2 regions of the Candidatus Pantoea communis genome follow, and region 1 is predicted to be linked to the other one. Evidence: predicted binding sites of a transcription regulator. Region 1 holds the regulator's gene; the other holds the start of a gene.

Region 1 (3,171 bases):
ATTCACCGCAACAACATCTGGCCCTAAACGCGCGCCCAGCAAGGTGAGTGACGCGAAACAGATTTGCACCATCAGCGAACGCAGCATGATGTCGCGGTTGAGCCGGAACAGGCGTGCCGCATCACCACGCCAGCTCTGTTTTAGCAGATTGAAAGAAATGCCGCGCAACTTAAGCACACGTACCACCATCCATAACCCCACACCCAGCGTGACGTACTCTGCCACCGCCGTTGCCGCCGCCGCACCTGCAACGCCCCAGTGAAGCTTCAGCACAAACAGGAGATCGAGCAGGATATTCACCAGGTTACCGACAATGAGCAGCACCATCGGCGCTCGCGCATATTGCACGCCAAGCAACCAGCCCAAAATCACCAGATTGGCTAAGGTCGCCGGTGCGCTAAGCCAGCGAATGTTGATAAAAATTTGTGCCTGGTGTTGCATTTCCGGGCTGCCGCCCATTAATGAGGCGGCGATCAAACTGAAGGGCGCGCGCAGTAATAAAAACAGCACGCCCGCCACCAGGGCGATCAGCAGAGGTTGCGTCAACGCCCGCGCTAAGGCGGTTTTATCGTTCGCGCCAAACGCCTGCGCAGTCAAACCCGTGGTGCTCATGCGCAGGAACAACAGCAACATAAAGATGAAACTGGTCGCCGTTGCACCTACCGCCACGCCACCGAGGTAAATGGGGCTATCGAGATGGCCAATCACTGCCGTATCGACGACACCGAGCAGCGGAACGGTAATATTGGAGAGAATCATCGGCAGCGCCAGCCGCCACAATGCTTTATCTGAAGAGGAAAACAGCCGCATTCGCCCGTTCCATTGTTGCGCTGGTCAATAGGACCATTAACCGGCAATCAGCCTGAAGAGGAAAATCAATGTATCAGACTGCGGTCAGCACAGCGACCAACCGCAGCGGGGGAATTCAATGAGAGATTAAAGCCATTCGCCGTTACGTACGATGCCCACAGCCAAACCTTCAACGGTCAGAGCCTGCTCACGGGTATCGACCACAATCGGCTGGAATTCGGTGTTTTCTGGCAGCAAATGCACAATGGCACCCTGCTTTTTCCAGCGTTTGACGGTCACTTCATCATCAATGCGCGCCACCACAACCTGACCATTACGGACTTCCTGGGTTTTATGCACGGCAAGCAAGTCGCCGTCCATAATCCCGATGTCTTTCATCGACATACCACTCACCCGCAGCAGAAAATCGGCGGTAGGTTTAAACAGATTGGCATCAACCTGATAGTGCGCTTCGATGTGCTCTTGCGCCAGCAGCGGCTCACCGGCGGCCACGCGACCGATCAGCGGCAACCCTTCGGAGACTTCTTCTTCCATTAGCAGGCGGATGCCGCGAGATGCGCCGGATACAATCTCGATGACGCCTTTACGCGCCAGTGCTTTCAGGTGTTCTTCCGCAGCATTGGGCGAGCGAAAACCCAGTTGCGCAGCAATTTCCGCACGCGTTGGCGGCATGCCGGTCTGGTTAATGTGGTCGCGAATCAGATCATAGACCTGTTGCTGCCTGGTGGTTAACGCTTTCATCCCGCCCCCTGGTTGTTTATACAGTCGCTGTGAGTATATACAGGTATTGGCGAAATGAAAACCAAAACAGAGGGAAAAATCAGCGGTTTGAAGATTCTGGAATGCCTATCGCAAATGCGACCAGAGCAGTGCGATCCAGACAAACAGAGCCAGTAAGATAGCCAGCAACACCGCCGCTGAGCCCATATCTTTTGCTCGTCCGGCTAAAGGATGGCGCTCTTGCCCAATGCGGTCCACCACCGCTTCAATGGCGCTATTCAGGATTTCAACAATGATCACCAGCACCACGGAGCCAATCATCAGTACGCGGGAAATCGCATCAACATCCAGCCAGCAAGCCACCACAATCGCCACCAGTGCAGCAATGGCTTCCTGACGAAATGCGGCTTCATGTTTCCAGGCGGCGCGCAAGCCCTGCCAGGAATAACCGGCTGCATTCACTATTCTTTGAATACCGGTGACGTTATTTGCCATGCTTTGGAACCCTTGATGTGATTTGGCGTCAATATGTGGGCTATCTGAGGTCGTGTAAGCCACAGATCTTCGTTGCACTTTCTGGTATGCTTGCCGCGCTTTGCTAACAAGAGGCTTTAAGTTGTCTATGTCAGGTTGGCGTAAACTTTATTACAAACTATTGAATTTACCACTCTCTTTTTTGGTAAAGAGTAAGGTCATTCCGACCGATCCTGTCTCAGAACACGGGATCGATCCGACTCGTCCAGTGATGTATGTTTTGCCTTATGATTCAAAGGCTGACCTGCTCACTCTTCGGGCACAGTGCCTGAAACATGATCTGCCCGATCCGCTGGCTCCGCTGGAGATCGACGGCACGCTACTGCCGCGTCACGTGTTTATTCATGATGGCCCACGCGTATTCCCCTATTTCGTTGCCAATCCTGAGTCGGTGAAGCTATTCCACGACTATCTCGATTTGCACCGCAGTAACCCTGATCTCGACGTACAGATGTTACCGGTGGCGGTGATGTTTGGTCGTGCGCCGGGACGCGAAATCCAGGGAGAAGATACGCCACATCTGCGCATCCTTAATGGTGTAGAGAAATTCTTCGCCATTTTGTGGCACGGACGTGACAGCTTTGTGCGCTTCTCGCCGACCGTTTCCCTGCGCCAGATGGCGACGGAGCACGGTACGGATAAGTCGATTGCCCAGAAGCTGGCACGCGTGGCTCGCATTCACTTCGCGCGTCAGCGCCTGGCTGCTGTAGGCCCACGTCTGCCTGCGCGTCAGGATCTGTTCAACAAGCTGCTGCAATCCAAAGCGATTGAAAAAGCGGTTGAAGATGAAGCGCGTAGCAAAAAAATCTCGCACGAGAAAGCCCAGCAGAATGCTGTTGAGATGATGGAAGAGGTCGCAGCGAACTTCTCGTATGAGGCCATTCGCGTCACAGACCGCGTGATGGGCTGGCTGTGGAGCCGCCTTTATCAGGGCATCAACGTCAACGGTGGCGAGCGAGTCCGTCAGCTGGCGCAAGATGGCCATGAGATTGTGTATGTGCCCTGCCATCGCAGCCACATGGACTATCTACTGCTCTCTTACGTGCTCTACCATCAGGGGCTGGTGCCGCCACACATCGCGGCCGGCATCAACCTGAACTTCTGGCC
Region 2 (3,171 bases), on a different contig from region 1:
GTAAAACACCTCGCCGGGAGCGTGAGGAGACGTGCGGATAAAGATTCCGACGCGGCGGCAGAACTGACGTTCGCCGCGCAGCTTTTCAGACGCACGCGTAGCGTACTGGCAGAGCGCCTGCTGCATGGCTGATTTTGACGTGATGCGCTCGCCAAACGATCGCGAGCAGACGATCTGTTGTTTTGCGGGCGCGAACTCTTCCAGCGGAATGCAGGATTCGCGGTTCAGCTCCCGCACCGTGCGCTCCAGCACCACGCTGAAGTTTTTCCGGATGAGGGCAGGGTGAGCGCGCGACAGCTGCAGGGCATTTTCAATGCCCATGATGTTCAGCTTCTTAGCGATGCGCCTGCCGACGCCCCAGATTTCTTCCACCGGCTGATTCTGCAGGAGCGTCGCGGTACGCTTCGGGTTGCCCGTGGTCAGCGCCAGCACGCCCTTAAACTGCTTCCATTCTTTGCTCGCCCACTGCGCGCTTTTGGCCAGCGTTTTGGTCGGGCCCATGCCCACACCGACTGTCAGTCCGGTTGTGGCCAGCACGTGCGCGCGCAGGCGCCGCCCGAAGTGCTCAAAGTCTTCGCAGCCATCGATGCCGGTTATGTCGAGGAACATCTCGTCAATCGAATACTGCTCGACCTTTGGCGTCAGCTCCTCGAGGGCCGTCATGACCCTCTGCGACATAGAGTGGTATAAGGCGTAATTTGAGCTAAACACATGTATTTTCTCAGAATATTCCTCATTTTTTATCTGAAACCACGGGGCGCCCATTTTTATGCCCAGAAGCTTCGCGCCCGCTGAGCGTGCAATGACGCAGCCGTCGTTGTTGCTGAGCACCACTACTGGTTTACCGCGCAGGTCCGGGCGAAACAGCGCCTCGCAGCTGGCGTAAAACGAGTTGACGTCGGCCAGTCCGAACATGGGCATGGTTACCTCCGGCGCGCACGCGTGCTGTTGAAGAACCAGGTAACCACGCCGAGCAGCTGCAGCTCCTCCGGGTAAATGGTGGAGTAGGCCGGATTCATGGGCAGTAGGGCGAGGCGGGGGTGCAGCTGCAGGCGTTTGACCGTGAATTCCCCGTTGACCTCCGCTATCACGACATCGCCGTGCGCTGCCTCCTCGGCCCGGTCAACCACCATAACGTCGCCGTCATACAACCCCAGTCCTTCCATGCTGCTGCCGCTGGCGCGCACAAAGAAGGTTGAGGCGCGCCGGCGGATGCAAAGTTCGTTCAGGTCGAGCTCGGACTCGACGTAGTCCTGTGCAGGGGATGGGAATCCGGCGGCACACGGGTCTGCGAACAGCGGGACCCGTACGCGCGGCGTAAAGATGGGGGACCAGAGCAGCATCAGGCCGGGGCTGTACGCTGCCGGTTTCACTGTAAACTCCCGGCAGACGTTGCGGGAGTTAGGGTGGGTGCTGTATGTAATTGGTGCATAAAATCCTCCTCTGAGAACACTGTTTATATGTACAGTATTATTGAGTGGCATTTATCTGGCAAGAGGCAGTCCGGCAGATACGTCCGGAAACGGATTTATGTGGCTGAGAGCGGAGAAAAAATATTTTCCGCCGCACACTCATCGGGCATCTATGCTGATACCGGGCCCGGGCAACGTACGTAAGCGTTTCCGGGCTGTACATCAGCCGCCTGGCTTTCCGCAGTCGGGCTCCTTTATCTTTCTTTCCTAATCCCGGCACCGGAGCGTAAGCAGTCTTTGCGGGCATCGGTGACGTGACGCTTCCTCGACACGGCTGTTCGTTCCTCGCGCAGCTGCGGTACGCCTCAGCCGTGACTGCGGCGAGCGTTGGGTTCTGGCAGTTGAATGCAGGTATTTTTTCCGGACCCGTTGTGCAGACCGGACGGAGCGCATTAATCTGGACGAAATCTCTTCATAACCTCCCGGGGTAATCTATGGACGGCCATACCTCTCCCGCACGCTTTCTCGCTTATCTGCTGACTGAGCATGATATCTCCGTGACGCAGTTGTGTGATCGCAGCGGGCTGGACAGCGATATAGCCTGGGCTTTTCTGGCGGGGCGACTGCCGGTGACGCAGACGCTGGCTGAGCAACTGGGGATTGTGTTTCATTCATCCGGATTCTGGCTGACCCGTCAGGCCATCTGGACGCGGACCGAATCAGACGATGCCGCACCGGGCGATGGCGACAGGGCGCCGCTGTGCTAAATTAACCGTTGCCGGTACGGGATTATCTTATCCTTATTCACCAGGGGTAAATAAACTGTAGCCCGTACCGGCGCCTGTCAGCTGCCATTAATGCAATGGATTATGTCAGGCCCCTGATTGTGAACGTTGCCGACTTTTGTCGCTACCGGATGCCAGGTAAAGTCGGTTTCAGGCAGCGCGCTGTCATGCGCAATTTCAGCAGCCCGCGCCGGTGAAGTGTCCTGACTGAGCCATTCCCGGACCGCGTCTGCCCTGAGGACAAGAGGGCGGCGATCGTGTATGTCCACCATGCCCTGATTGCTGGCAGCGGTGACGATGACAAAACCCTCCTGCCCGTGTTCCCGATCAAAAGGCGGCTTCCCGATGGCCAAAAAAAACAACGGTTCTTTGTCCCTTTGATAAATAAAATAGGGCTGTTTTTGGTCGCCGTCTCTTTTCCACTCAAACCAGCCGGATGCCGGGACAATAACTCGGCCATGCTCCCACAAAGGCTTAAACATACGCCCTGTCGCAGCTGTTTCGCTGCGGGCGTTGATGAGCGGAGGCTTATCCCACCACTCCGGACCATAGCCCCAGTACACGGGGTCAAACTTCAGATCGCCGTCGCGCTCATTAAGTAACAGGACCTTCGTGCCCGGAGACACGTTATAACGGCCGATGGGCTCTGCGTCGTAGGTTAATTCCTCCGGGCCAATGCCCAGAGCTTCGAAAAAATCATTTCTGCTGTTGTATTGCGCAAAACGTCCACACATAAGCACCTCCTGCTATTCAGCATAGGCGGTAAACCTTTATCCGGAGGGTTCATCATGTCACATAACTCTGCAGCCCGGTCCCGAGAAGAGCGCAACCCTATTAACGTGGATTGAGCCGCGTCAGGAGAGCGTCTGAGTCTGCCGGTGACCCGGGCAGAGGCAGGGCGCCAGCAGTCAGAAAATTTAAGTGAGCACTTCATTGAGCGACTGGAAATCTATCGCAAAGAATCGTTGTGTTAT

What was found. Region 1 encodes LexA, which represses DNA repair genes until DNA is damaged. Its sites were predicted from a motif close to TNCTGTATGTACATACAGNA; they were not measured.
Region 2: the regulator LexA is predicted to act here: its motif matches at 1,451-1,470, upstream of umuD (translesion error-prone DNA polymerase V autoproteolytic subunit).

What each region holds. Positions count from the first base shown of each region.
Region 1 covers NZ_VWXC01000009.1:156,146-159,316, forward strand. Annotated here, with positions in the region: gene dinF (MATE family efflux transporter DinF) at 1-810, opposite strand, end outside; gene lexA (transcriptional repressor LexA) at 937-1,551, opposite strand; gene F3J37_RS13885 (diacylglycerol kinase) at 1,657-2,025, opposite strand; gene plsB (glycerol-3-phosphate 1-O-acyltransferase PlsB) at 2,153-3,171, shown strand, end outside.
Region 2 covers NZ_VWXC01000042.1:2,373-5,543, reverse strand. Annotated here, with positions in the region: gene umuC (translesion error-prone DNA polymerase V subunit UmuC) at 1-915, opposite strand, end outside; gene umuD (translesion error-prone DNA polymerase V autoproteolytic subunit) at 924-1,343, opposite strand; gene F3J37_RS27305 (XRE family transcriptional regulator) at 1,907-2,179, shown strand; gene F3J37_RS27300 (SOS response-associated peptidase family protein) at 2,257-2,931, opposite strand.